Regions from separate parts of the Streptomyces sp. NPDC088116 genome, predicted to be linked through region 2. Evidence: riboswitches for the same ligand, from Rfam matches in the RefSeq annotation. Region 2 holds a riboswitch; each other region holds the start of a gene.

Region 1 (7,221 bases), on a different contig from region 2:
CGGGTCCCAGGACGCGAAGCCGTGCACCAGCGCCGCCACCGAACGGGACTGCGACGAGGCGTCCACCACCAGCACCACCGGTGCCCGCAGCAGCTTCGACACCTGGGCCGTGGAGGCCAGTTCACCCTGGTCCGAGGCGCCGTCGTACAGCCCCATCACGCCCTCGACGACCGCCAGGTCGCAGCCCGCCGCGCCATGGGCGAACAGCGGCCCGATCAGACCGGGGCCGCACATGTACGCGTCGAGATTCCGGCCGGGGCGCACCCAGGTGCCCCGGCCGCCCCCGGCGGCGGACGCCCCGGACGAGACCGCCAGCGCGTGATACCCGGGATCGATGTAATCGGGCCCCACCTTGTGCGGAGACACGAGCAGACCGCGCTCCGAGAAGGCCGCCATCAGACCCGTCGCGACAGTGGTCTTGCCGCTGCCCGACGAGGGCGCGGCGATGACCAGGCGCGGGACGTTCACCACTCGATGCCCCTCTGGCCCTTCTGGCCCGCGTCCATCGGGTGCTTGACCTTCGTCATCTCCGTGACGAGGTCCGCGAAGTCCGTCAGCTTCCCGGGTGCGTTGCGCCCGGTGATCACCACATGCTGGGTGCCGGGACGCGTCCGCAGCACCTCGATCACCTCGTCGGTGTCCACCCAGCCCCAGTGCAGCGGGTAGGCGAACTCGTCCAGGACGTACAGCCGGTGCGTCTCGGCGAGGAGGTCCCGCTTGACCTGCTCCCAGCCCTCACGCGCGGCCTCCTCGTTGGACAGCTGGCTGTCGCGCTGGACCCACGACCAGCCCTCGCCCATCTTGTGCCAGGCGACGGAACCGCCCTCGCCGCTCGCTCCCAGGACCTTCAGCGCCCGCTCCTCGCCGACCTTCCACTTCGCCGACTTCACGAACTGGAACACGCCGACCGGCCACCCCTGCGTCCACGCGCGCAGCGCGAGCCCGAACGCCGCCGTCGACTTGCCCTTGCCCGTGCCCGTATGGACGAGCACGAGCGGACGGTTACGCCGCTGACGGGTGGTGAGACCGTCGTCCGGTACGGATTCCGGCTGTCCCTGTGGCATTAAGCGGCCCTCCTGGGGTGCGAGTTGCTGACCTGCTGTACGTCCCTGACCAGACCGGCGATGCTGTCGGCGCGCAGTTCGTCGAGCGTGATGGCGGTGCCTTCCAGATCGGCGGCGAGGGAACCGGCCAGGCCGAGCCGTACCGGCCCCGACTCGCAGTCCACGACCACCGAGGCCGTCCCGTCCGCCGCATGCAGCCGCGCCGCCCGCGAGGCGAGCGCCACCGGATCGGGGCCGCCCGTCGCCCGCCCGTCCGTCACCACGACCAGCAGCGGCCGGCGCGCGGGATCGCGCATCCGCTCCACCCGCAGGACGTCATGGGCCTTGAGCAGCCCTGCGGCGAGCGGGGTGCGCCCGCCCGTCGGCAGCGATTCGAGCCGGGTCGCCGCCGCGTCCACCGACGAGGTCGGCGGCAGCGCGACCTCCGCCTCCTGCCGCCGGAAGGTGACCAGGCCGACCTTGTCGCGCCGCTGGTAGGCGTCCAGCAGCAGCGAGAGCACCGCGCCCTTCACGGCGCTCATCCGCCGCCGGGCGGCCATCGAGCCGGACGCGTCCACCACGAACAGCACGAGGTTCCCCTCGCGCCCCTCCCGGGTCGCCTGCCGCAGATCGTCCTTACGGATCATGAGCCCGGGACCGCTGCGCCCGCGTGCCCGCTGGTGGGGCGCCGCGGCCTGCACCGTCGCCGCGAGATGCAGCTTGGTGAGGGAACCCATGGGCTGCCGGGATCCCGTCGTCCTGCCATGGTCGGTACGGGCCCGGGAGCGGCGCCCGGCCGCGCCCTCGCCCAGCCCCGGCACGCTCAGCGTCTTCGTACGGAACGGCTCGGAGGCCCGTACGGCGGACTGCTCACCGGCGCCGGGGCGCTGCGGCTGCTCGCCCTCGGGCCGCGGTTCCGGTTCAGGTTTCGGTTCCGGTTCCGCGGGCGTGTCGTCCTGCCCCGACGAGGGCTCCTGCGGTGTGTCGGAGCCGTCGGAGCCGCTGGAGTCGTCGGGTGTGTCGGGGCTGTTGTGCGGCGGCCGACCGCCCCCGCCACCTCCGTCGGGCCCGTCGGGATCGGTGTCGTCGCCCCCGCCGTTCTCGTCCTCGCCGCCGAACTCCTCCAGCGTGTCGTCCAGCTTGTCCTCGTCCAGCCCCGGCGCGTCGAACGGATTGCGGCGCCGCCGGTGCGGCAGCGCGAGCAGCGCGGCCTGCCGCACGTCCTCGGCGAGCACGTCCGTGCGCCCCGCCCACGCGGCCAGCGCCGTCGCCGTCCTCGCCATCACGATGTCCGCGCGCATCCCGTCCACCTCGAACGCGGCGCAGGTCGCGGCGATCTGCCGCAGGGCGGCGTCCCCGAGCCGCACCTGGGGCAGCAACGCCCGCGCGGCGACGATCCGTTCGCGCAGCGCGGTCTCCTCGTCGGCCCACCGCGCGGCGAAACCCGCCGGGTCGTCGTCGTACGCGAGCCGCCGCCGTACGACCTCCACCCGCTGATCGGGCTCCCGGGAGGCCGCGACCTCTACCGTGAGCCCGAAACGGTCCAGCAACTGGGGCCGCAGCTCGCCCTCTTCAGGGTTCATCGTCCCGACGAGCAGGAAGCGCGCGGCATGCCGTACGGAGACGCCCTCGCGCTCGACGTACGAGGCGCCCATGGCGGCCGCGTCCAGCAGCAGGTCGATCAAGTGGTCGTGCAGCAGGTTGACTTCGTCGACGTACAGCACGCCCCGGTGCGCGCCGGCGAGCAGACCCGGCTCGAAGGCCTTCACGCCCTCCGAGAGCGCGCGCTCGATGTCCAGCGCCCCGACGAGCCGGTCCTCGGACGCGCCGACGGGCAGCTCGACCATCCGGGCGGGCCGGGATATGCCGGGCGCGGTCTCGTGCGGTCCGTCCGGGCACTGCGGATCGGGCGCGGCCGGATCACAGCTGAACCGGCAGCCCGCGACGACCGCCAGCTCGGGCAGCAGCGCCGAGAGAGCCCGTACGGCGGTGGACTTCGCCGTGCCCTTCTCGCCCCGCACGAGGACGCCGCCGACCGCCGGACTGACCGCGTTGAGCAGCAGACCGAGGCGCAGATCGTCCATCCCCACCACGGCGGTGAACGGATAAGGGGTGCTCATATGCTGATCGCTCCTTCGAGTGGCTCTCGTACGGCGGCGGCACGTGACGGTGACGTCGGTACGGCGGCACGTGGCTCTCGTACGGCGGCGCGGATACAGAAGCCGGTGGTCGTGCGTGTGGGGCTGGTGGGGCGGCCGGTGTTCGTGCGTGCGCTGAGGCCGCTGGTCATGGTGCTCCCGGCGGGATGAAGGGCATCCCGGCCGGCGCCCCCTCCTCGATCAGCCGCAGCAGCGCGCCGGTGTCCGCGTGCTCCTCGACGAGGTCACCGAGGAGATCGAGCTGTTCCTCCCGCAGCACGCCGAAACTGGTGTCGGGCGCCGGTACGAAACGCCGGCCGGACGCCCGCGCCACCTCCGTCAGGAACCGCCGCCGGAACGCGTCGCTCTCCAGCGCCCCGTGCCAGTGCGTGCCCTGGACGGCCCCCACCCGGCAGCCGTCGAGCGCCTGCCCGCGCCCGTCGGAGACGAACGCCTCGCCGCCGCGCACATCCGCGACGCCATGATGGATCTCGTACCCCTCGACGGGGGCCCCGAGCGCCACGCCGACCGGCCTGGCCAGGGTCTTCTCCCGCTCGAACCGGATCCGTACGGGCAGCAGCCCGAGCCCGCACACCGCCCCCGCGCGGGACTCCACCTCGTCGTCGATGTGCTCGCCCAGGATCTGGTAGCCGCCGCAGATCCCCAGGACGGGACGCCCCTCGGCGGCCCGCCGGGCGATCGCGTCGGCGAGCCCGCGCTCCCGCAGCCACGCCAGCGCCTTCACCGTGCCGCGCGTGCCCGGCACGATCACCAGGTCCGCGTCGGCCAGCTCCTCGGCCCGGTCCACGAACCGCACCACGACCCCGGGCTCCGCCGCCAGCGCGTCCACATCGGTGAAGTTCGACATCAGCGGTACGGCGCAGACCGCGATCCGCAGCACGTCCTCGCCGTACGGGGGAGCCACCAGGGACTCGCGTACGGCGCCGCGCATCGACACCCGCAGCCCGTCCTCCTCGTCGATGCCCAGCCCGTGCCGCCACGGGAGCACCCCCAGCGTGGACCGTCCCGTCAGCCCGCGGAGCATCTCCAGGCCCGGCTCCAGCAGCGACACATCGCCCCGGAACTTGTTGACGAGATAACCCGCGATCAGATCCTGGTCCTCGGGGCTCAGCAGCGCGGTCGTCCCGAAGAACGAGGCGAAGACTCCACCCCGGTCGATGTCCCCGACCACGACCACCGGCAGCCGCGCGGCCCGTGCGATGCCCATGTTCACGATGTCGGTACGGCGCAGATTGATCTCGGCCGGACTGCCAGCCCCCTCACAGATCACCGCGTCATACGTGCCCCGCAGCTCCTCCAGGCATTCCAGGACAGGACCGAGCAGGGCTTCCTGCCGGCCGCCGTGGTATCCCTTGGCACTCAGCTCGCCCACCGGCCGCCCCATCAGCACCACTTGGCTGCTGCGGTCGCTGCCCGGCTTGAGCAGGACGGGATTCATCAGCGCGGTCGGCTCCACCCGGGCCGCCTGGGCCTGCATCGCCTGCGCCCGCCCGATCTCCGCGCCCTCGCGCGTCACGAACGAGTTCAGGGACATGTTCTGCCCCTTGAAGGGCGCCACCTTCACGCCCCGGCGTACGAGCCAGCGGCAGATCCCCGCCGTGACCACGCTCTTGCCCGCGTCGGAGGTGGTCCCGGCTATCAGCAGCCCGCCGCCGCGCCCGCCCCGGCTCATCCCCGCACCTTTCCCGAAGTCCTGTGCCGCAGGGCGCCGTACGCGAACCGCCCAGCGACGCACACCGCGAGCGCGAGGGCGTTCACCCGGCCCGACAGGCGCACGGCCCGCTCGATGTCCGCGACCTCGACAGGCCGCCCCGCGTCGTTCAGTACGGGCCGGTGCTCCACCCGCCCGCCGTACGCCAGCGTCCCCCCGAGCCGTACGCCCAGCGCCCCGGCGAACGAGGCTTCCACCGGGCCCGCGTTGGGGCTCGGATGCGTACGGGCGTCCCGCCGCAGCGCGCGCAGCGCGCCGCGCGGATCGCCGCCCGCCACAACGGTCAGCGCGGCGGTCAGCCGGGCCCCGGGCCAGCCGACGACATCGTCCAGCCGGGCCGAGGCCCAGCCGAACCGGAGGTACGTGGGCGACCGGTGCCCCACCATCGCGTCCAGGGTGTTCACCGCGCGGAACCCGACCAGCCCCGGCACTCCCGCGACCGCTCCCCACACCAGCGCGCCCACGACCGCGTCGGAGGTGTTCTCGGCGACGGACTCCACTACGGCCCGCGCGATCTGCGGTCCGTCGAGCGCCTGCGGGTCGCGCCCGCACAGATGAGGCAGTCGTTCCCTGGCCACATCGATGTCCCCGGCGGCGAGTGCCCCGCCGATGGCGCGGGCCTCCCGGCCCAGCGTGGTGCCGCCGACGACGGTCCAGGTGGCGGCGGCGGTCAGCGCGACGGACGCGAGGGAAGAGGCGGACGCGAAGGAAGGGGGAGCCGTGCTGGAAGGGGCGGCCGTGCCCGCAGGGACGGACACGGCGGAGGAGCCGGTGCGACCACCCCGTACCCCTCGTACCCCTCGGGTCCCTCGGGCCGCGAGCGCCGCGATTCCGGCGGCGCCACCGGCGCACACAGCGGTGTGCAGCGCGCCCCACCCACGGTGGTCGCGCCACAGCGTCCGCTCAACAGCCCCCGCGGCCCTGCCGAACGCGGCGACCGGATGCCCCCGGCGCGGATCGCCGAACAGCCGGTCGCCCAGGAGGCCGAGGGCGGCGCCGTAGGCGAAGACCCGATCGGCGGCCGAACCGCAGCCAGGCATGGCGAATTGTGTCCTCACTCAGGGTCCGCGCCCTGGCTCGACGTGACGCGGCGGCAAGAGTTCCTGGCTCCTGGAGACGTGGCTCGCAGTGACAGTGGCGGGACCGCGCCGGATTCGCACCGGCTTCCTCTTCCATGCCGCCGTGTATGGCCTCGGCAGTCCACCACGGTGCGCGACACCCGTCAACTCCTCCCTGACCTGCGACGGGACAGTGTGCCGAGCCCCACATGACGCACGACACCACCGGTTGCCCGCGCTCCGGCGAGGGCCGGTCGAATAAGCCGGTCCCGACGCACCCGAAGTGCGCCGGGACCGGCTGGTGTTGTCTCAGGCCGAGGGGAACTCAGGCCACGATCATGTAGATGCCGTACGCCACGGCCGCCGCGCACAGCGCGAAGCAGGCGTACGCGCCCGCGCGCGCCAGAGCCACGGAGCCGCCCGTGCGTACGGAGCCGTCCGCGCCCTGAGCCACCGTCCCCGCGGTCTCCCCCTTGGCGAGGCCCACGATGCCGAGGGTGAACAGGCCCACGAGGCCGACCGTGGCCAGCAGGCTGACGCCGAAGACGGAACCGAGGGCCGCCCAGTCGATGTTCATGCGGTTCTTCCCTTACACCGAGGCGGTTCGCGTCGGCTCGCCGACGGGGCCCGCGGGGGCCTGGATGGTGGTGGAGAGGTCCTGGGCGGGCGTGCCGGCCGTGCTGGGCGGCGGGGAGACGGCCGCGACGGCGGTGGTCACGGCACCGGGCGTGGTCCCGGCGTCCGGTCCCGTTCCGTCCGTCCCGGTCCCGCCCGGTGTGACGTTGGTGTGGTCGACCGGGCGGCGGCGCGACGCGAACCAGATCGCGGCGGAGAACGCGACGAGCAGTACGGCGACGACCGCGACGCCCCAGGTGCCCTGTCCGGTCAGGAACTCCGCACCGGCGGCGACCAGACCGGCGGCGGGCAGCGTCAGGCACCAGGCGACGAACATCCGGGTGGCGGTGGACCAGCGGACCACCCCGCCCTTGCGCCCCAGGCCCGCGCCCATCACGGCGCCGGAGCAGGACTGGGTCGTGGAGAGCGAGAAGCCCAGGTGGGAAGAGGCCAGGATGACCGTCGCGGCGCTGGTCTGGGCGGCGAAGCCCTGCTGCGGCCGGAGGTCGGTGAGCCCGCTGCCCATGGTGCGGATGATGCGCCAGCCGCCCAGGTACGTACCGAGCGCGATCGCGATACCGGCGGAGACGATGACCCACAGCGGCGGGTTGGAGCCGGGGGCGAGCACGCCGCCG
Region 2 (7,221 bases):
GGGGGGGTCCGGGGGGGGGGGGGGCCCGGGGGGGGGGCCCCCCCCCCCCGCCCCCCCCCCCCCGGCGGGCCGGGGGGGGGGGGCGGGGGGCCCCCCCGGGGCGGGGCCCCCCCGGGCGCCCCGTCCGTTGTCAGCGCACCCAGTTCTTGAGCTGCTCGGTCTCCAGCGTGATGCCGACGGGATCGGGGGAGGGTGATCTCCTTGCCGAACGGCACCGTGTGGGCATTCTCGTAGCGCCCCCGTCCGGCTCGCTGTAGACGGTGACCTCGCAGCTGTCCCGGTCGATCAGCAGATGGACCGGGATATCGGTCTGGGCGCGTACGCGCGCGGCTTCTCCACCCGGTGCCCGTGGTCGGTGTCGGAGTCGTACGTCGTCACCTCGACGGCCATCAGGACCGGCGCGGGGTCCGCCCATTCGCCCTGGCCGACGAAGGCTTCACTCGGCGCGAGCGAGCCGTCCGGACGGGCGCGGCCCTTCAGGCGCGCCTGCACCTGAAGCCCACGGACCGGACAGAGCCACAGCTCGGGCCGGGACCGCAGACAACTACGCGTCAGCCACTCCATGATGCGTCCGTGGTCCCCGTCCGGCATCACGCTGCTCCGGACCTTCCCGTCGATGAGTTCCAGCCGGATGCTCTCTGTCGAGCGGGCCAGTATCCGGGTGGCCTCTTCGAACTCCTCGGTGAGGACCTGGCTCTCGTAATCGGTGGCCGTCATGGGGAAACCTCCTTGTCCCGAAGACGATAGCGGGGCGGTATGACAGTCAGTGACCACAAGCTCACGACACAACATCTGGGGGGTGACACAGCGCCCAGCCCCCAGATGTATGCTCGACCTCGCTGTCGCCGCAGGGGAATCCGGTGCGAATCCGGAACTGTCCCGCAACGGTGTGCTGTGGTGTGCTTTGTCATACCCGCGAGTCCGAACACCTGCTGACGGCGCATCCGGTTCGACCGATCCGGATGCCCAGACGTCCGGGCCTCGCGGTTGGGCCGGTGGACGCCGCGCGCCGCGCTGCCCGTTTCCGGGCCGTACGGTCGTGCCGCGATCCCCGTTTCCCTCCCGACGGCCCAGAGCCGAGCGAGGGAGAGCACCACGTGACCATCGCGCCAGCCGATCCGGCTTCAGGCATTTCCGATATCTCCGAGGTCGCCGCGCAGGTGACCGACGGCCCCGGGACCGCGTTGCTGCGGACCCTGACGGACCTGACCGCCGATCTGCCGGACACCGACCCGGGCAGGGTCGCGGCCGCCGCGCTGCGGGGCCGTAACGCCCGGTCGGACGAGGCCGAGTTGCGGGGGCTCGCCACCGAGGCGGCCGCGGGGCTGATCTCCGAGGACCCGGCCTACTCCCGGCTCGCCGCCCGGCTGCTGACCCGCACCATCGCGGAGGAGGCGGCGGGGCAGGGCGTGGTGTCGTTCTCCGGGTCCGTCGCGACGGGCCACCGCGAGGGCCTGATCGCGGACCGTACGGCCGCGTTCGTCACGCGCCACGCGGACCGGCTGGACCGGCTGATCGACCCGGCCGGGGACGACCGCTTCGGCTACTTCGGGCTGCGGACGCTCTACAGCCGCTATCTGCTCCGCCACCCGATCACCCGCCAGGTGATCGAGACCCCGCAGCACTTCATGCTGCGCGTCGCCGCCGGGCTGGCCGAGGAGCCGACGGACTCCGGCCCGGCCGAGGCGGCGGACAGCGCGAGCATCCGCGCGCTGGACGAAGTCGCCGCGCTGTACCGGCTGATGAGCCGCCTGGACTACCTGCCGTCCTCGCCGACGCTCTTCAACTCCGGTACGCGCCACCCGCAGATGTCGTCCTGCTACCTGCTGGACTCCCCGCTGGACGAGCTGGACTCCATCTACGACCGCTACCACCAGGTGGCGCGGCTCTCGAAGCACGCGGGCGGCATCGGCCTCCCCTACTCCCGTATCCGCTCGCGCGGTTCACTGATCCGGGGCACGAACGGCCACTCCAACGGCATCGTGCCGTTCCTGCGCACCCTCGACTCCTCGGTCGCGGCCGTCAACCAGGGCGGCCGGCGCAAGGGCGCGGCCTGTGTCTACCTGGAGACGTGGCACGCGGACCTGGAGGAGTTCCTGGAGCTGCGGGACAACACCGGTGAGGACGCCCGCCGTACGCACAATCTGAACCTCGCGCACTGGATCCCCGACGAGTTCATGCGCCGGGTCGAGGCGGACGGCGTCTGGTCGCTGTTCTCGCCCGCCGATGTGCCGGAGCTGGTCGACCTGTGGGGCGGCGAGTTCGACGCGAGGTACCGCGAGGCGGAGGCGGCCGGTCTGGCCCGGAAGACCATCCCCGCCCGGGAGTTGTACGGCCGGATGATGCGTACGCTCGCCCAGACCGGCAACGGCTGGATGACCTTCAAGGACGCCTCGAACCGTACGGCCAACCAGACCGCCGAGCCCGGCCACACCGTCCACTCATCCAATCTCTGCACGGAGATCCTGGAGGTCACGGACGACGGCGAGACGGCCGTCTGCAACCTCGGGTCCATCAACCTCGGCGCGTTCGTGGACGCGGCCACCGGCGAGATCGGCTGGGAGCGGCTGGACGAGACCGTCGTCACCGCCGTGACCTTCCTCGACCGGGTCGTCGACATCAACTTCTACCCGACCGAGCAGGCCGGGAACTCCAACGCGAAATGGCGTCCGGTGGGCCTGGGCGCGATGGGCCTCCAGGATGTCTTCTTCAAGAAGCGGCTGGCGTTCGACTCCCCCGAGGCCGCCGCGCTCTCCACCCGGATCGCCGAGCGGATCATGCTCGCCGCGTACGAGGCGTCCTGCGGCCTCGCCGAACGGTCGGGACCGCTGCCCGCCTGGTCGAAGACGCGCGCCGCGCGCGGGGTGCTGCACCCCGACCACTACGACGTGGAGCTGAACTGGCCGGAGCGCTGGGCCGCGCTGCGCGCCCGGATCGCGAGGACGGGCATGCGCAACTCGCTGCTCCTGGCGATCGCCCCGACGGCGACCATCGCCTCGATCGCGGGCGTGTACGAGTGCATCGAGCCGCAGGTCTCCAACCTCTTCAAGCGCGAGACGCTCTCCGGGGAGTTCCTCCAGGTCAACTCGTATCTGGTGCAGGACCTGAAGAGGCTCGGCATCTGGGACGGGCCGACGCGTGAGGCGCTGCGCGAGTCCAACGGCTCGGTGGCGGACCTGCCCCGGGTCCCGGCGGAGATCCGGGACCTGTACCGCACGGCGTGGGAGATCCCGCAGCGCGCCCTGATCGACATGGCGGCGGCCCGTACGCCGTTCCTCGACCAGAGCCAGTCGCTGAACCTGTTCCTGGAGACGCCGACCATCGGGAAGCTCAGCTCGATGTACGCGTACGCCTGGAAGAAGGGGCTGAAGACGACGTACTACCTGCGCTCGCGCCCGGCGACGCGGATCGCGAGGGCGGCCGGGTCGCAGGCGGCTGGGTCGAAGGCGTCGAAGGCGGCACCCTCACCCGCTTCCGCCCCTGTGCCCGTACCCGCGCAGGTGACGCCCGACGACGAGGCGATCGCCTGCTCCCTGGAAAACCCCGAGTCCTGCGAGGCCTGCCAGTAATGACCACCGACCCGACAGACGCGACCGTGACAACCGAGAAGAACCTGCTCGACCCGGGCTTCGAACTGACCCTGCGCCCCATGCGCTACCCGGACTTCTACGAGCGCTACCGCGACGCGATCAAGAACACCTGGACGGTGGAGGAGGTCGACCTGCACTCCGACGTCTCCGACCTCGCCAAGCTCTCCCCCGGTGAGCAGCACATGATCGGCCGGCTGGTCGCGTTCTTCGCGACGGGCGACTCGATCGTGTCGAACAACCTGGTGCTGACGCTCTACAAGCACATCAACTCCCCCGAGGCGCGGCTGTATCTCTCCCGCCAGCTCTTCGAGGAAGCGGTGCACGTCCAGTTCTATCTGACGCTGCTGGACACGTATCTGCCCGATCCCGAGGACCGCGCGGCGGCCTTCGACGCGGTGGAGGAGATCCCGTCGATCCGCGAGAAGGCGCAGTTCTGCTTCCGGTGGATGGACTCGGTCGAGACGATCGACCGGCTGGAGTCGAAGGCGGACCGGCGGCGTTTCCTGCTGAACCTGATCTGCTTCGCGGCCTGCATCGAGGGCCTGTTCTTCTACGGCGCCTTCGCGTACGTCTACTGGTTCCGCTCGCGCGGGCTGCTGCACGGTCTGGCCACCGGTACGAACTGGGTCTTCCGCGACGAGACCATGCACATGAACTTCGCCTTCGAGGTCGTGGACACGGTCCGCAAGGAGGAGCCGGAGCTGTTCGACGACGCCCTCCAGCAGCAGGTCACGGACATGCTGAAGGAGGCGGTGGAGGCGGAGCTCCAGTTCGGCCGCGACCTGTGCGGCGAGGGCCTGCCGGGTATGAACACGGAGTCGATGCGCCAGTACCTGGAGTGCGTCGCCGACCAGCGCCTCGATCGGCTGGGCTTCCCCACGGTGTACGGCTCGGAGAACCCGTTCTCCTTCATGGAGCTCCAGGGCGTCCAGGAGCTGACGAACTTCTTCGAGCGCCGCCCGTCGGCGTACCAGGTCGCGGTGGAGGGCACGGTCGGCTTCGACGACGAGTTCTGAGTCGCGCCGGATCCCGCCGGATCCCGCCACCCGGACTCGCCGGAATAGCAGGCAACCTCCTTGCCACACCAGGCTGTTCAAGTCCACGAGATCCACTCGGTCTTGTGAACTCGGGCAACTCGATCCATGGGAGCAAGCACGCGAGGATTCGGAACCACGCTGGCGGTGCTCGTGCTGCCGTTCCGGGTGACGCAGTCGGGCGGCCGGCTGACCGTCGATGTCGCGCACTCCTGGAACGCGACTTCCTGAACACGCAGGTCTCCTGTACTGGAATTCCCACGTCACGGGAATTCCGGTACGGGAGGCGGGGATCGCCCCTCGGCCTCGGCCTCAGCTCTCATGCGGGCCTGTTTCCGCGTCCACTTCGGCCCAGACGGTCTTGGTCCGCGCGTCACGAAGGGCCCAGCCCCAGCGGTCCGCGTAGGCGGCGACAAGAAACAGACGCGCCCGTGGGTCGAGTCCGGCGGAGGCGGCGCCGACACACCGGGTGCGCGCGGAAAGCGGTCGGGCCGGGTGTCGATGACCTCCACCCGTACGGCGGCGCAGGTGAGAGTCAGACGCAGCTCGAAGTCCCGCCCAGGGGTACGGCCATGAGTCACGGCGTTCGCGGCCAGCTCCGCGACGATGGCGACGACCACGGCGGAAACTGAGCCGGTACGCGGAATCCCCCACTCTTCGAGCTGCTGCCCGGCGAGCAACCGAGCCAGGCGGGCGCCCCGGTGGCTGGAGCTGAGCTTGACCCGGGAGGGCGGATACAGCGGCGAACGCGGCGGCGGGGCGACAAGTCCGGCGGGGGCAGCCGGGCCGGTGGAGACGGCGACGGGGGGAATTTCCGACTTCATACGGTTACGGTCCCGTTGCGCCTATAGCGTGACCAGGGCGAACGACCGTACCGGCAGCCCGTGTACGGGCCGGGTCCCTGTTTGTACGGGTCACGTCCCGTGACGGCGCCGAAGCGTCGGGCGTTGCCCTGAGAAGAGCATTTCGCGCATCGGCACACACGTTGAGGTGTGAGGCGTATGGGAACCAGCCGTCAGAAGAAGCAGCGGCCCAAGGACGACGACCGACCTGGCATCTGGGTCGGCTACGGCAAACTGGTCAAGCTCCACCGCGAGCGGGCCGGACTGACGCAACAGCAACTGGCCGAGGCCGTGGGCTACTCGTACGAGCAGGTCGCCTCGATCGAGCAGGGGCGGAGACCGGCGAAGTCCGCGTTCACGGACTCGGCGGACACCACGTTGAACGCGGGCGGGACGCTGGCGGTGTTGCAGGACGACGTGGACCTGGCCAAACTCCCCGCGTTCTTCCAGGACTTCGCGTTGATCGAGACGGAGGCGGTGAGCAGATACGACTTCGACCCCCTACTCATCCCCGGGCTGCTCCAGACAGAGGAGTACGCACGGGCACTGTTCTCGGCGCACTGCCCGCCCCTCAGCGAGGAGATCATTGAGCAGCATCTCGAAGCGAGGCTCAGTCGGCAGAAGTTGCTGACGCGCACACCCATGGTGGAGACATGCTTCATCATCGGCGAATCGGCCCTGACCAGCATGGTGGGCAGCGACGAAGTGATGAGGGGGCAGCGTCAACACCTTCTGACGCAGGGGGCGAAGCGCAACGTCGAGATCCAGGTCATGCCTTCGGATCGTGGCTTCCACCCCGGTCTCAACGGACCTATGGTGATTCTGGAGACCCTGGAGCATCGCCGGGTGGGCTGTATCGAGTCCCAGGACGTGGGATTGGTGATCACCGACGCCGCGAATGTCAGTGCCTTCGGGCTGCGCTATGGCAAGCTGCGGACACAGGCCCTGAACGCGGAGGAGTCCGCGCGTCTGATCGAGCGGGTGGCAGGAGAAGCATGAGCACTGAGCAGGTTGCAGCCGGGCCCGCCCAACTGCGCTGGTTCAAGAGCAGCTACAGCGGTTCAGGCGGCGGTAACTGCGTAGAGGTGGCCTGGTTCAAGAGCAGCTACAGCGGTTCGGGCGGCGGAGACTGCGTAGAAGTCGCAGTCTCCCCCAGCACAGTCCACCTCCGCGACTCGAAGAACGTACAAGGACCCGTACTCCAGGTCCCGGCCGACGGCTGGCGCGCATTCGTCTCGTACGCGAGCGGCTACGCAGACGTACCGGCCTGATACCCGACGGGCCGTAGGCCCGCAAGGCGCGTACCCCGCATAGAGTTCACCCCCATGGGGACTCTCACGCGTACGCGCCTGGTGGCGTGTGGTGCTGCCGCGCTGACCGTCGCCGCAGGTCTGGGAATCAGAGCGGTCGGGGTCGGCGACGTCGCCAAGTACGGCGGCGACGCGCTCTACACCGTGCTGGTCCATACGCTGATCGTGCTGGCCGCTCCGCGGGTACGGCCCTTGACGGCCGCGGCGGGCGCACTGGCGTTCAGCTGCGCCGTCGAGCTGCTCCAGCTGACCGCCGTCCCGGCCGAGCTGGCCGCGCGAAGCATGCTCGCGCGGCTGGTGCTCGGCTCGACCTTCAACGCGCCTGACCTGCTGTGGTACGCGGTCGGTGCGGCATGCGCGGGGCTCGCGCACGCGGCGATGGCGCGGCGGCGGGCCGGTGGAGGTCCCCGACGGCCGGCCGGGGACCTTCCGGTGGATCCGGGCG
Region 3 (7,221 bases), on a different contig from region 2:
AAATCCGTAGAAGACGAAACGGCCTGCGGCCATCGCCCTCTTGCTCGCCTTCCGGCCGTCGGGACCCGCCTGGCCGAAGGCCGCTTCGGACAGCCGCCACAGGGCCATCCCGGCGAGTGCTGTCCCGAGCAGGTACAGCAGGACGGTGCCGAACGGCTTGTGGGCGATTTCGGCGACCGCTCCGCCGCGATCCGCCTGCCCGCCTCCGCCGCCACCGGAGAAGGCGATCCGCAGGGAGAGGACGCCGATCAGCATGTAGATGACCCCGCGGGCGACGAAGCCCGCGCGGGCTCCCGCCGCGACCGCGGTGCTGTTCGCCGCGCGTTCGGCCTGTCCTTGTGCGCGTTTCGTTGCCGATCTGGGAGTCATGGCCTACCGGATGCCCTCGAAGGGGGACCGGATGCCCTCGAAGGGGGAATCGATCCCCGAGGGGGCCTCTCCGCTTTGTCGAACAGCGTCTCGGACATGGGTTCAGCGGCGGGTGGGGGATCAGCGGGCGACAAGGAGTGGAAGAGACGCCAGGCCACGCATCAGGCGTGTGTGCCGCCACTGGAGCTGATCGGACGGTACGGCGAGCCTGAGGGCGGGGAAGCGCGTCAGGATCGCGCGTAGAGCGATCTCGGCTTCGGCCTTGGCCAGAGGCGCGCCGAGGCATCGGTGAATGCCGTGGCCGAAGGCGAGGTGGCCGGTGGCGTCCCGGCTCAGGTCGAGCCGGTCCGGTGACGGGAGACGTTCCGGGTCGCGGTTGGCGGCGCCGATCGCGATCTGTACGGGTACGCCGGCGGGGACCGGCGTACTGCCGAGAGTGATGGCCTCCGTGGTGTAGCGGAAGGTGGCCGTGCTGACGGGTGACTCGAAGCGGAGCAATTCGTCCAGCGCCGCCGGGACGCGGTCGGGGTTGTCGCGCAGGAGTGCAAGCTCGGTGGGGTGCTGGAGCAGAGCCAGGACGGCGTTGCCGATGAAATGGGTGGTGGTCTCGTGTCCCGCGACGAGGAGGAGCACCGCGAGGGAGACGAGTTCGTCCTCGCTCAGCTGGTCCGCGCCGTCGCGGGCCGAGATCAGGCGGTCGAGAAGAGCGTCGCCGGGGTGGCGGCGCTTGGCGGCGACGAGGCTCGTCATGTAGTCCGCCATGGCGTGCGAGGCCGCGTCGATCAGATCGGGTTTTCCGGCGGCGAACAGCTCGGCGGACCAGCGCCGGACCTCGGACCGGTCGGCCTCCGGTACTCCGAGCAGTTCGCAGATCACGATGACCGGCAGGGGTACGGCGAGGTCGGCGACGAGGTCGACCTCGCCGCCGTCGGGCCATCGATCCAGCAGGGCGTCGGTCACCTGACCGACGTAGGGACGCAACCGGTCCGCCGCACCGGTGGTGAACGCGTTGGTCACCAGCCGGCGAAGGCGCGTGTGCTGGGGTGGATCACAGGCCAGCATGGTCCGCGCCACCACGGGGTGCAGACGGCGTGAGGACGCTTTGCCGGCGAAGAACGCGGCGGTGTCCTTGGAGAGCCGCGGGTCGCGGAGGGCCTGCCGGGCTTCGGCGTATCCGGTGACCAGGTAGCCGGCGTGTCCACCGGAGCCGCTGGAGACGGACCGCACCGGGTCCTGTGATCGTTGCCCACATGCCATCGTACGATCCTATCGCCACGGACAGGCACGGACGGACGCGGAGCGTAACCGCAGGTTGGCTTGCGTCCGCCCGTCTCAGAACGCCCACCGCGTATGGGTGTACACGCCGTCGTCCCGGCCGAAGCCGTACGCCGTGGCCGGGGCCACCGCGAAGACCGTCACGTCCCCCTTCCGGAACGCGTCCCCGATCCCGTGGAAGGTGCCCTCCGGCGAGGTGATGTGCGGCCCGTACTTCGACTCGTACGCCGCGACCACCTCCTCCAGTACGCCCGGATCGGCAACCGGCTCCGCCTCGCCCTCCACGATGAGGTCGAGCCCTTCGGTGAGCGAGTTCCGCCCGGTGGTCAGTGCGCAGTGCGCGCCATGAGCGAGGTTCTTGGCCTTCTGTTCCGTCTTGCCGGTGGAGAAGTACAGCACGCCGTCGTGCCAGGCTGCGATCACGGGAGTGACATGCAGCCGGCCGTCGGGCCGCACGGTGGACACCCAGAAGATCTCGGCGGCCCTCAGCTGCCGCTGGGCCTCGGCCCACTCGGTGGCGGTGGCGTTCGCGGCACCCGGGCGGGGATTGAGCGCGGAGCTGTAGCGGGTGTCGAGTTCGGTCGTGGGTCCCTTTGCGGGTCCTTGTGCCGGCATGGCGGATCTCCTTCCCTCTCCCCCCACTGACGACTGTTCCCCCATTGACGACTGGCCGTCGGCGCCGAAGTCATCGCCAGGCCTGTTTCTGTCCCTTCCTCCGATGATCCCTCGTCCGTCTGGATCACGGGCCGGCACCGCGGTGAGGGGGCGGGGGGGGGGGGGGGGGGGCGCGGGCCCCCCCCCCCCCCCCCCCCCCGACGGGTCAGGCGGGCAGTTCCGTGCGGACGGTGCGGGCGGCTGTGACCAGGTTCTCCAGGGACGCCTTGGTCTCGGGCCAGCCGCGGGTCTTCAGACCGCAGTCGGGATTGACCCACAGCCGTTCGGCGGGAATGGCCTCCAGTCCCTTGCGGAGCAGCGCGGCTGCCTCGTCCGCGTCGGGTACGCGCGGGGAGTGGATGTCGTACACGCCGGGTCCGGCCTCGCGGGGGTAACCGTGTGCGGCGAGTTCGCGTGCGACCTGCATGTGGGAGCGGGCCGCCTCCAGGCTGATGACGTCGGCGTCGAGGTCGTCGATGGCCTGGACGATGTCGCCGAACTCGGCGTAGCACATGTGGGTGTGGATCTGGGTGTCCGGGCGTACGCCGCTGGTGGTGAGGCGGAACGACTCGGTTGCCCAGTCCAGGTACGCGGCGCGGTCGGCGGCGCGCAGCGGCAGTGTTTCGCGCAGGGCGGGTTCATCGACCTGGATCACCGAAGTGCCGCTGGTCTCAAGGTCGTTGACCTCGTCGCGCAGAGCGAGGGCGACTTGGCGGGCGGTGTCGCCGAGGGGCTGGTCGTCGCGGACGAAGGACCAGGCAAGCATGGTGACGGGCCCGGTGAGCATGCCCTTGACGGGGCGGTCGGTGAGCGACTGGGCGTACGAGGTCCAGCGCACCGTCATCGGTTCGGGGCGGGAGATGTCGCCGGCCAGGACGGGCGGGCGGACGTAGCGGGTGCCGTACGACTGCACCCAGCCGTGCTGGGTGGCGAGGTAGCCGGTGAGCTGTTCGGCGAAGTACTGCACCATGTCGTTGCGTTCGGGTTCGCCGTGCACCAGGACGTCGATCCCGGTCCTCTCCTGGAAGGAGATGACCTCGCGGATCTCGTCCTCGATGCGCTGTTCGTACCCCGTGGTGTCGATCCGCCCCGCGCGCAAGTCCGCGCGGGCCGTGCGCAGTTCAGCGGTCTGCGGGAACGAGCCGATGGTGGTCGTCGGCAGCAGCGGCAGCTTGAGGTGGGCGCGCTGGGCGGCGGCACGCTCGGTGTACGGCTGGGAGCGACGGCCGTCGGCGTCGGTGACGGCTGAGGTCCTGGCCCGTACGGCCGGATCATGGGTGATCGCGGAGTTGGCGCGGGAGACGAGATCGGCGCGGTTGGCGGCGATCTCCGCGGTGATGGCTCCGGTTCCCTGGGCCAGTCCCTTGGCCAGGGTGACGATTTCGGTGGTCTTCTGCCGGGCGAAGGCGAGCCAGCGCAGGATCTGCGGGTCGATGTCCCGCTCGGCCGCGGTGTCGAGCGGTACGTGCAGGAGCGAGCAGGAGGCCGCCACGTCGACCCGGTCGGCCAGACCGAGGAGCGTCCCCAGAGTGGACAGGGACTTCTCGAAGTTGTTGATCCAGATGTTGCGGCCGTTGACGACGCCCGCGACGAGGCGCTTGCCGGGCAGTCCGCCGACGGCGGCGAGGTCTTCGAGGTTGGCGGCGGCCGCCTCGGTGAAGTCGAGCGCCAGGCCCTCGACCGGTGCCTTCGCCAGGACGGGAAGGGCCTCGCCGAGACGGTCGAAGTAGGAGGCGACGAGCAGCTTCGGACGGTCGGTCAGGCCGCCGAGTTCACGGTAGGCGCGGGCGGCGGTGTTCAACTCGGCGCGCGTGCGGTCCTGGACGAGCGCGGGCTCGTCGAGCTGGACCCACTCGGCGCCGGTGGCACGCAGGTCCGCGAGGACCTCGGCGTAGACGGGCAGCAGCCGGTCCAGCAGGGTCAGCGGTTCGAAATCGGCCGCCACGCCGGGGGCGGGCTTGGCGAGCAGAAGATAGGTGACGGGGCCGACGAGGACCGGGCGGGCCGTGTGCCCGAGCGTGATGGCCTCCGTCAGCTCGGCGACCTGCTTGGCGGAGTCGGCGGTGAAGACGGTGTCGGGGCCCAGCTCCGGGACGAGGTAGTGGTAGTTGGTGTCGAACCACTTGGTCATCTCCAGCGGCGCCACGTCCTGGGTGCCGCGGGCCATCGCGAAGTAGCCGTCGAGTGCGCCGGCCGTGACCGCGTCACGGTGTCGCTCGGGTACGGCACCGACCATGACGCTGGTGTCCAGGACATGGTCGTAGTACGAGAAGTCGCCGGTCGGCACCTCGTGGACGCCGGCGTCCACCAACTGCTGCCAGTTGGCCCGGCGCAGGTCTGCCGCCGTCTCCCGGAGGGCCTGGGCGGTGACGCGGCCCTTCCAATAACCCTCGATGGACTTCTTCAGTTCCCGGTTCGGGCCCTGGCGGGGGTAGCCGTACACGGTGGCCCGTGCTGCCGCGGCCGCGGACTTCGCTGTCACGGAAATCTCCTTCGCGAGATGACTCCTTGAGATCCCGGAGACGGGACGCGAGCGCGAAGGGGTGACGAACCCGACGGACCCATGTCACGCCTGGGGCGCGCTCGTCCGTCTGGTATGTACGCCGACCCGCCCACGAGGTCACCGGGATATCCGTACGCGATCGGTCACGTACGGGCAACGGGCAGGTCTTCGGACTCGCGGGCACATCTGCCGAGGCAGATTCCTACTGGCCGTCGCTTCCCGGATCCGAGGCCGGATCCAGTGCGTATGACGGCGGTCGTTCCCGCTCACCGCTGCGGGGCAGTCCCGGATTCCCACCGGGTTCCCTCTTACGACGCGCCTGCCTGGCGGACAGGGCGAACCAGCTGCACCCGCCAGCCTAGGGCGTAGCCAACCCCTTGGTCGCCCCCGCCCCTGTTCCGGAAGGTGACATGAGACACGGGATCCGCGCCGAGGAGGGGGAAAACGCAAGGTCACAGCGGATCAGGAGGCCACGGCCCCGGCTCGCAGGGTCATCAGGCCCCGGTGTCCGGGGGGGCGGGCGCGGCGAGGGAGTTCACGTGCTGAAGGGCTGGAAGTGGACGAGGGCGGTGGCCCCCTCCTCGTACTCCACGGTCAGGTCGAACGCCACCGCGCCGCCGTCGGCATAAGGGTCCAGGGTCAGGTTGCCGCAGGCGTCGACGGTCTCCGGGGGGCCGGAGCAGTCCGATGTCATCTTCATGTCGGGACAGGCCGAAGTCAGCCATGTGCCGAGGCGGGCGCGGGAGATCCGGAACCTGACGTCGTACCGCGTGTCCTGTGCTCCCATGACCTCGCACTTCGCCTCGGACGCTCCGGCCGGCAACCCGCTCTGGTCGGCGAAGCGCATCGCTTCCTCGCACGAGACCGACTGCCGCCTCGCGACCACGTCGTCGTCCGTCAGGTCGGCGATGACCTGCCAGGCCGGCCGGCCCATGCCGACGGCCGGCGCCCCCAGCAGCCAGGTCCGCATTTTCATGATCCGCCTCGACTCCGACTCGCCCCAAGGGCATGGACTTGCCTGGTTGTTGAGGACGAGCGACCGGGAGGGACGGTTCCTCTCGACCGCCCGTCGCGTTCAGGCGAGCGCGACTTAAATCAGTCGGTTGACTTACCATGTGGGCTGAGGTTGACTCTGCCCGCCGACACGATCCGAGGAGGCCACAAGTGACCGAAGCCCAAAGCACGGAGACGATGAGCTACCCGATCGTCCCTGCCGCGGCGCTGGAGCCGCCGCCGCAGTGGGCGGAGCTTCGGCAGAGGTGTCCGGTGGCGCGGGTGACGCTGCCGAGTGGTGACGAGGCGGCGCTGCTGACGCGTTACGAGGACGTGCGGACGGCGCTCTCCGACCCGCGTCTGAGTCGCGAGGGGCTGGCCTTGCCCGACGCGGCCCGGGTGTCGGCCGGTGACGCGGCGGACATCTTCAACAGCCCGATGGCGCAGGCGCTCAACGCCGAGGGCCATGACCGCTGGCGGCGCATGGTCGGCAAGTGGTTCACGGCCAAGCGGATGTCGGCACTGCGGCCGAGCATGGAGGCCATGACCGACCAGCTCATCGACGAGATGCTGGAACACGGCCGGCCGGCGGACCTGGTGACGCATCTGGCCTTCCCGCTTCCGGTGTTCGTCATCTGCACCATGCTGGGCGTGCCGGAGTGCGACCGGGACCGGTTCAAGAGCTGGTCCGACACCTTCTTGAACATGACCCGGTACACGCGTGCCGAGACGGAGGCGGCGCATCAGGACTTCGCCGATTACATGGCGCATCTGATCGACGGCAAGCGCACGGAACCCGGGGACGACCTCCTCAGCCTTCTCATGGACGGCGCGGACGCGGAGGGCGAACCGATGTCCGAGGCCGGGCTGGTGGCCACGGGGCAGGCGCTCCTGCTCGCCGGTCATGAGACCACAGCGGGCTTCATCTCGATGATGACGGCGCACCTGCTGTCCGACCGCCGGCGCTGGGAGCGCTTGCTGGCCGACCCGTCACTGACCCGCAAGGCGGTGGAGGAGGTACTGCGGTTCGACCCGAACGGCAGCGGCTTCGGCATGCTCCGGTACGTGCACGAGGACACCGAACTCTCCGGCGGTGTGGTGCCGCGCGGCACCACCGTGGTGTGCAGCATGGCCGCGGCCAACCGCGACGAGAGCGCCTGGGAGGGAGCGGCCGACATGGACCTCGGCCGCTCTCCCAATCCCCACCTCACCTTCGGCGCCGGGTCTCACTCCTGCCTCGGACAGCCGCTGGCCCGCACCGAGTTGCAGGCCGTGCTCACCGTCCTGCTGCGTCGGCTGCCCACACTCGATCTCGCCGTCGGCACCCACGACCTGCGCCGCCACGAGGGCCTGCTCACCACCCCGCTGCGTGAACTGCCGGTGACCTGGTGAGCGACAGGACCGCTCGGGCCGACCGCGTCGCCGAG
Region 4 (7,221 bases), 120 kb from region 2:
GTGGTGGGTGGTGGCGGGCCTGGTCTCCGCTCTGGCGGTGGCGGTCGTCGCCACGAGCCAGCTGCCGGGCACGTACTTCCTCGCGACCCCGCACTGGACGTTCCTGGAGATCGGCTGGTTCGGCGTCCTGCTGCTGTTCGACGCCGGACTGAACGCGACGCTGCTCTTCGTCGGCGGCCATGTCGCCGTCACGCTCGTACAGTTGCTGCTCGCCGGGACCCCGTCACGCCAGGTCGCGGCGGGGATGGCCGTCAGCGCCCTGGCCATCTGCGCGTTCCAGATCGCGGCCGCGGTGATGGCGAGGCTGCTGCGGGACTGCGCGGCGACGGCCGGTGCCACGGCGCGCGAGCAGGAGCGGGTCCGTACGGAAGCCGCGATCTCCGCCCAGGTCCATGCCGACCAGCGGTCGCGCTACCGCGAACTGGGCCGCTCCGTACTGCCGTTGCTGACCGGGCTGGCCGACGGGTCCCTCGAACCGGGGGACGAGCGGGTCCGGCGCCGGAGCGCCTTCGAAGCCGCCCGGCTGCGGCGGCTCTTCGCCGAACGGGACCACGCGGCCGACCCGCTGATCCATGAACTCCGGGCCGGTATCGGTGTCGCCGAACGCCACGGCGTCGATGTGCAGCTCGCCGTACGGGGAGCGTCGGCCCCGGTGCCCCGGCACCTGCGCCGCGCGCTGACCGAGCCCGTCCTGGCCGCGCTCGCGACGGCGCGCCACAGCGCGCGGGCCACTGTCGTGCGCGGCGGCGGGCTGGTACGGGTGAGCGTGGTGACCGACGCGCCCGGGACGGACATCCCGGAGCCCGCCGAGCCCGGCATCCGCGTGCGTACGGTACGGAGCCAGGGACGGCTCCTGGTCGAGGCGTCCTACGCGCTCCACATGGAGAGCGACCCCCTGGGCGAGCCCAGGACCGCATCACCGCCCCTGGCCCACACCCGGCCACAGGCCCAGACCCCGTCCCAGGCATAGGAGCGGCGACGATCCCGTCCTGGCCCCTCGCCCGTCGCCCATCACGTCACCGCTAGGGCCTGTCCGGCGGACAGGCCCTACAGCTCGTCCAACGACGTCAGTCCGTCCTGAATGGCCCGCGCGACCAGATTCGCCTTCGTCGTCGCCGGCCGCCCCGCGTTGGCGTACTTGATCCGTACCCGCTCCAGGTAGGTGTTCACCGTACGGACGGAGAGACCGAGGCTCGCCCCGACCATGGCCTTGGACTCCGACTGGAACCACTCCAGGAGCACCTCCACCTCACGCGGGGTCAGCGCGGGGCGGCCCTTCCTCGCGTCGCTGCCGAAAGCACCGGCCAGTGCCGGGGGCGTGTAGGGACGGCAGTCGGCCGCCGCCAGCGTGGCCGCCATGAGGTGGTTCTCCCCCTCGGCCTTCGTCAGATACGTGAAGGCCCCCAGGTCCAGGCAGGTCAGCGCGGTCTCCTGACTGTCCTGCATCGTGTAGACGATCACTTGCCGTTCCTGCGCGACCAGTTGCTTCAGCTCGGGGTACGCGGGCACCCCGTGGGAGAGCTGAAGGTCCAGCACCACCACGTCCGCGTCCCGGCCGGCCCCGCTCATGGCCACCGAGAGGCAGGGCCCCTTGGCGGTCACGGTGATCGGCCGCCGCGACGCGGCGTACCAGGACTCGATCCCGGCGAGGACGACAGGATGGTCGTCGATCAGCACGACGCTCACTGGCTCGTTTTCCGGCATGTCCCATAGTCCCTCCGACCGGTGCTCCGGCGGACCCGGCCGAGGCCGAAAACCTCCTGTGATAGCTTGCCGAGGCCAGTCGAACCCATGTACGTGGGTCAGGGAATCCGGTGCGAATCCGGAACTGACGCGCAGCGGTAAGGGTGACGGGCGCGGCATCGGCCACTGGACAGTTGAGCTGTCCGGGAAGGCGTCTCGCCCGGGGGATCCCGAGTCCGAAGACCTGCTGGCGGCCTCCGCCCTCGTCCTGTGGCGGGGGAGCACCGTACGACTGGGCTCCGCGCATGGGCCCTCGACGCAGAGGAACTGCCGTGCCGCTCGCGCGCCCCGCCCGTGCCCGTACCTCCGTTCGCCACACCATCCTCTTCCTTGCCGGGGCGGTGCTCCTGACGGCCTGCGGCGGCGGGGGCTCCTCCGGGAAGGCGGCCGATTCCGGGACGTCCCCATCCGGCGGTGCGGCCACCGGATACCCGCGCACACTCGACAACTGCGGACAGAAGGTACGGGTCGACGCGCCGCCGCGCCGTGCCGTCTCGCTCAATCAGGGCACGACGGAGATCATGCTCTCCCTCGGTCTCGCCGACCGGATGGTGGGCACCGCCACCTGGACCGACCCGCTGCTGAAGGGGCTGGAGAAGCCCAACGCCGGCGTGAAGCGGCTGGCGGACAACGCCCCCTCCTTCGAGAAGGTCCTGGACACCGAGCCCGACTTCGTGGCCTCCTCGTTCGAATCGACGCTGGGCAAGGGCGGTGTGGCCACGCGCCCGCAGTTCGAGGAGCTGGGCGTACCCACGTATGTCTCCCCGTCCGACTGCACCAAGGACAACAGCGGCGACGGCGACGGAGTCCGTACGACCTCGCTCACCATGGACGACGTCTACGGCGAGGTACGCGACCTGGCCAAGGTCTTCGGCGTCGAGGAGCGGGGCGAGAAGGTGGTCGCCGGGCTCAAGGGCCGGATGGCGAAGGCCACGGCCGGGATCGACGCCGCGACGGGCGGGAAGTCCGGGAAGGCCCCGAAGGGCGCGGAGGGCGGGACGGCCGGAAAGGCCACCCTCCTCTACTGGTTCGCCAACTCCGAGTCGCCGTACATGGGCGGCTGCTGCGGCGCTCCCGGCATCATCACCAACGCCGTCGGGGCGAAGAACGTCTTCGACGACAACCACGAGGAGTGGCCCCAGATCAACTGGGAGACGGTCGCGGACCGCAACCCTGGCGTTCTGGTGATCGGCGACCTCACCCGTAAGTCGGAGACGGCCGAGACCGCCGAGAAGAAGATCGAGTTCCTGGAGTCCAATCCGGCCACCCGGAACATGGACGCCGTCAGGCACAAGCGCTACGTCCTGCTCAGCGGCCAGGCCATGAACCCGACCATCCGAACGGTCGAGGGCGTCGAGAAGGTCGCGGCGAAGCTGCGCGAGATCGCGCCCGCGAAGTGACGGTCGAACGTACGGAGCGGCCCCGGGAGGCTACGGCGGCTGAGGGGGTTCCTGAGGTGTCGGGGTCTCTGGAGGCGTCGGGGGCATCGGAGGCCCAGGAGGTACGCGGTCCGGGCCCGGATGGTCCAGGCGTACACGGCCCCGGCGTACGCCGGTTGCGGCACGGCCTCCTCTGGGCCTGCGGGGTCGCCGGGCTGTTCCTCTCCGTCGCCGTCGCGATCACCATCGGACCCGCGAACATCCGCGTCGGCGACGTCTGGTCCGTGGTGGCCACCCATATCGGATGGGGCGATTCCGGCCTCACACCGATCCGGGACGGGATCGTCTGGAACCTGCGGCTGCCCCGCACCCTGCTCGCCGCCGTCTGCGGCGCCGGACTCGCGGTGTGCGGGGCGGTCATGCAGTCCCTGCTCCGTAACCCGCTCGCCGACCCCTTCGTGCTGGGAGTCTCCTCGGGGGCTTCGACCGGCGCGGTCGTGGTCGTCGTGCTCGGTGTCGGCGGCGGGGCGCTGTCCATCTCGGGCGGCGCGTTCCTCGGCGCCCTGTGCTCGTTCGCGCTGGTGCTGCTGCTCAGCCATACCCTCGGCGGCACGGTGGACCGGGTGGTGCTCTCCGGAGTCGCCGCGATGCAGCTCTTCTCGGCCCTGACCTCCTTCATCGTGATGACGGCGGCGGACGCGGAGACCACCCGGGGCGTGCTGTTCTGGCTGCTCGGATCGCTCAGCGGCGCCGGGTGGACCGATGTGTGGGTCTGCCTGGCGGTGCTCGCGGTGGCGCTGCTGGTGTGTCTCGGGTACGCGCGGACGCTCGACGCGTTCGCGTTCGGCCAGGACGCGGCGGCGACGCTGGGCGTCTCGGTGGCCCGTACCCGTGTGGTGCTGCTGTGCGTGACCGCGCTGCTGACGGCGGCGCTGGTCAGCTCGGCCGGGGCCATCGGCTTCGTCGGCCTCGTACTGCCGCACGCCGCCCGTGCGCTGGCCGGTCCCGGCCACGGCCGGCTGCTGCCCGTCACCGCGCTGACCGGAGCGGTGTTCCTGGTCTGGGTCGACACCCTGGCCCGTACGGTGCTCGACCCGCAGGAGGTGCCGGTGGGCGTGGTGACCTCGCTGATCGGCGTACCGGCGTTCGTCCTTGTCCTGTACCGGGGCCGGAGAATCCGATGAAGCGGACCACGGACACACGCACGGGTACGGATACGGATACGGATACGGATGCGGTGACCGGCTCGGGCCTCCGCGCCGACCGTGTCTCCCGGACCGCCGGCGGACGCCTGATCGTGGACGGGGTCAGTCTCGCGCCGCCGCCCGGATCCATGGTCGGGCTGCTCGGCCCGAACGGCTCGGGAAAGTCCACCCTGTTGCGCCTGCTCTCCGGCGTCCTCGCCCCCGCCTGCGGCGTCATCACCCTCGACGGCCGCCCGCTCGCCGAACTCGGCCGCAGATCGCTCGCCCGCCGCGTCGCCGTGGTCGAGCAGCAGGCCGACACCCAGGTCGAGTTGACCGTCCGCGATGTCGTACGGCTCGGCCGCGTCCCGCACCGCCGCGCCTGGTCGGCGGCGGCCGCCGGGGACGACGAGGCCATTCGTACCGCTCTGGAACGCACCGGCCTGACGGACCGGGCCGGCCAGTCCTGGCACACGCTCTCGGGCGGCGAGCGCCAGCGGGTCCAGATCGCCCGCGCGCTCGCCCAGGAGCCCCGCGAACTCCTGCTGGACGAACCGACCAACCACCTGGACATCCAGCACCAGCTCGACCTCCTGAACCTGGTCGCCGAACTCCCGGTGACCAGCGTCATCGCGCTGCACGACCTGAACCTGGCGGCGATGTACTGCGATCAGCTCGTCGTGCTGAAGCAGGGCCGCGTCGTGGCCGGCGGCAGTTCGTGGGACGTCATCACCGAGCGCCTGATCGCGGATGTGTACGGGGTGCGCGCCGCCGTCACCCAGGACGGGCCCGAGGGCCGTCCGTACGTACGGTTCCTCGGCACGGTGCCCACGGCCTGAAGCGGCCCGGTCGTCATCGCGGCCACCGGGTCCGGCCGCCACCGCCCCGCCGAATCCCCGTGACCCTTGTTGCCTATGATGTGCAAGTGCGTACCTACTGCATCCGAACCGCGACCCCCGGCGACCTCGACACCGCCCGTGCGGTGATGCTCGACACCGTCTACCGCGACTTCGGTACGGGGTACGTCCCGCGCTGGCACGCGGACATCATCGATCTCGCGGGTGCCTATCTCACCCCCGCCCGTCACACCCTGCTGGTCGCCGTCGAGGAGAGCACGGGCGTGGTCGCCGGGACCGCCGCGCTCGATGCCCGGGGGCCGCTCCATCCGCCCAACCCGCGCTGGCTCGCCGAGCGTTACCCGTCGGGGGAGACCGCCCAGCTGCGCCGGGTGTATGTGCGCCCCGGCCATCGCCGCCAGGGGCTGGCCCGCGCTCTGGTGCGCGCACTCCTGGACTTCGCCGCGACGGAAGGCGGCTACCGCTCGGTCTATCTGCACACCGATCCCGCCGTTCCCGGCGCCGAGGCCTTCTGGCGGGCGACGGGGAAGATGGTGTGCGATGAGCGCGAGGAGTCCGGCGGTGGGCAGGGGATCGTCCACTTCGAGGTCCCCATGGCTTGATGGAAATCATTTTCATGTAGTCTCTCGTTCCGCCCCCACGTCAGCCCTGCCCATCGCGTTCAGACGCGTAGAGACGAGAACGAGGACCATGGGATCTGTCCGTCGCCGCCGGTTCGTCGCCGGCCTGCTGCTCGCACCCCTGCTCACCGGTTGCTTCGCTTCTGGCGGCAGCTCCGACGGCGCGTCGTCCCCGGGCTCCGGCAGTGGTGGACGGCTGCGGATGGCGCTGGCCTTCCCGCCCACCGAGAACTTCTCCCCGTACGGCGCCGACGCCACGCTCCTGAGCCGGCTCGGCGTCACCGAGGGGCTGACCCGTCTCGACGGCAACGGTGCCGCGAGCCCCGCGCTCGCCGAGTCCTGGAGCCGTGAGAGCGACGGCAGTTGGCTGTTCACGCTCCGCGAGGCCCGGTTCCAGGACGGTACCGAGGTCACCCCGGAGTCGGTCGCCGCCGCCCTCACCCATGCCGCGAGCGCCACCCCCGTTCCCACCGCGCTCGCCGAGGTGAAGCTCACCGCGACCCCGTCCGGAGACCACCGGGTCCGCGTCACGACCGCCGAGCCGGACCCCGCACTGCCCTTCCGGCTGGCGGGCCCCAGCATGGCCGTCCTGTCCCCGAAGGCATACGCGAAGGACGCCGAGGGTGGGAAGGACGCCGAGGGCTCCAAGGACGCCGAGGGCCCCAAGAGCAGCGCCTCCAAGACCGACGGCTCCACGAAGCGGGGCGCCGTCAACCCCGTCGGCACGGCCACCGGCCCCTTCGAACTCACCAAGGTCACCGGCTCCACCGGCGCCACCCTCGACCGTTTCGACGACTACTGGGGCGGTCGGGCCCACGCCTCCGGTATCGACGCCAGGTTCATCGCCGACGGTACGGCCCGCGCCAACGCCCTGCGCAGCGGCGAGGAGGACATCGCCGAGGCGATACCGGTCGCGCAGGCCGCCTCCCTCGCCGAGGGCGCCGCGCACGAGGTGTCCACCACCCGCAACACCAGCCTCCACCTCAACACCCGGTCCGGCCCGTTCAAGGACCCGCGGTTCCGGGCCGCCGCCCGCCGGGCCATCGACACCTCCGTACTCGCCGAGAATGTCCACGAAGGGCACGCCGACCCCGCCCAGGGCATCTTCGGCCCCGCGCTGACCTGGGCGAAGGGCAAGCGCGCGAAGCCCGTCGGACGTGCGGAGGCCGCCCTTGGCAAGGACGTCAAGGGCACCACCCTCACCATCGCCACGTACGACAACCGGCCTGAGCTGCCCGAGGTCGCCCAGGTGCTCCAACAGCAGCTGGAGAAGGCCGGGTTCACGGTGAAACTGACGGTCCGCGAGTACGCGCGCATCGAGAGCGACGCGCTGGCCGGGAAGTTCGACGCCTTCGTCTCCGCGCGCAACACGATGCTCGACACCGGCGACCCCGTCTCCGCCCTCTCCACCGACTTCACCTGTGACGGGAGTTACAAC

What was found. Region 2 has a riboswitch for cobalamin ahead of ACIOJD_RS02635 (ribonucleoside-diphosphate reductase subunit alpha). Riboswitches for the same ligand answer to the same signal wherever they lie in the genome.
Region 1: another riboswitch for cobalamin. It lies ahead of ACIOJD_RS12220 (cobalamin biosynthesis protein); the one in region 2 lies ahead of ACIOJD_RS02635 (ribonucleoside-diphosphate reductase subunit alpha).
Region 3: another riboswitch for cobalamin. It lies ahead of metE (5-methyltetrahydropteroyltriglutamate--homocysteine S-methyltransferase); the one in region 2 lies ahead of ACIOJD_RS02635 (ribonucleoside-diphosphate reductase subunit alpha).
Region 4: another riboswitch for cobalamin. It lies ahead of ACIOJD_RS02105 (ABC transporter substrate-binding protein); the one in region 2 lies ahead of ACIOJD_RS02635 (ribonucleoside-diphosphate reductase subunit alpha).

The regions. Positions count from the first base shown of each region.
Region 1 is NZ_JBIUTF010000002.1:1,354,482-1,361,702, forward strand. Features, by position in the region: gene ACIOJD_RS12195 (cobyrinate a,c-diamide synthase) at 1-471, opposite strand, end outside; gene cobO (cob(I)yrinic acid a,c-diamide adenosyltransferase) at 465-1,064, opposite strand; gene ACIOJD_RS12205 (putative cobaltochelatase) at 1,064-3,163, opposite strand; gene ACIOJD_RS12210 (hypothetical protein) at 3,164-3,352, shown strand; gene ACIOJD_RS12215 (cobyric acid synthase) at 3,330-4,874, opposite strand; gene ACIOJD_RS12220 (cobalamin biosynthesis protein) at 4,871-5,953, opposite strand; cobalamin riboswitch at 5,988-6,133, opposite strand; gene ACIOJD_RS12225 (hypothetical protein) at 6,297-6,548, opposite strand; gene ACIOJD_RS12230 (anion permease) at 6,561-7,221, opposite strand, start outside.
Region 2 is NZ_JBIUTF010000001.1:602,832-610,052, forward strand. Features, by position in the region: partial or broken gene ACIOJD_RS02630 (Uma2 family endonuclease) at 131-717, opposite strand; cobalamin riboswitch at 810-952, shown strand; gene ACIOJD_RS02635 (ribonucleoside-diphosphate reductase subunit alpha) at 1,098-3,569, shown strand; gene ACIOJD_RS02640 (ribonucleotide-diphosphate reductase subunit beta) at 3,569-4,606, shown strand; gene ACIOJD_RS02645 (hypothetical protein) at 4,733-4,855, shown strand; gene ACIOJD_RS02650 (ATP-binding protein) at 4,888-5,448, opposite strand; gene ACIOJD_RS02655 (Scr1 family TA system antitoxin-like transcriptional regulator) at 5,626-6,465, shown strand; gene ACIOJD_RS02660 (DUF397 domain-containing protein) at 6,462-6,737, shown strand; partial or broken gene ACIOJD_RS02665 (DUF2809 domain-containing protein) at 6,792-7,172, shown strand.
Region 3 is NZ_JBIUTF010000003.1:773,517-780,737, forward strand. Features, by position in the region: gene ACIOJD_RS15645 (DUF1206 domain-containing protein) at 1-369, opposite strand, end outside; gene ACIOJD_RS15650 (cytochrome P450) at 490-1,626, opposite strand; gene ACIOJD_RS15655 (pyridoxamine 5'-phosphate oxidase family protein) at 1,702-2,259, opposite strand; gene metE (5-methyltetrahydropteroyltriglutamate--homocysteine S-methyltransferase) at 2,465-4,780, opposite strand; cobalamin riboswitch at 4,943-5,143, opposite strand; gene ACIOJD_RS15665 (hypothetical protein) at 5,337-5,777, opposite strand; gene ACIOJD_RS15670 (cytochrome P450) at 5,993-7,186, shown strand; gene ACIOJD_RS15675 (TetR/AcrR family transcriptional regulator) at 7,183-7,221, shown strand, end outside.
Region 4 is NZ_JBIUTF010000001.1:478,350-485,570, reverse strand. Features, by position in the region: gene ACIOJD_RS02115 (hypothetical protein) at 1-970, shown strand, start outside; gene ACIOJD_RS02110 (DNA-binding response regulator) at 1,048-1,704, opposite strand; cobalamin riboswitch at 1,764-1,950, shown strand; gene ACIOJD_RS02105 (ABC transporter substrate-binding protein) at 1,989-3,143, shown strand; gene ACIOJD_RS02100 (FecCD family ABC transporter permease) at 3,299-4,306, shown strand; gene ACIOJD_RS02095 (ABC transporter ATP-binding protein) at 4,303-5,145, shown strand; gene ACIOJD_RS02090 (GNAT family N-acetyltransferase) at 5,232-5,765, shown strand; gene ACIOJD_RS02085 (ABC transporter substrate-binding protein) at 5,854-7,221, shown strand, end outside.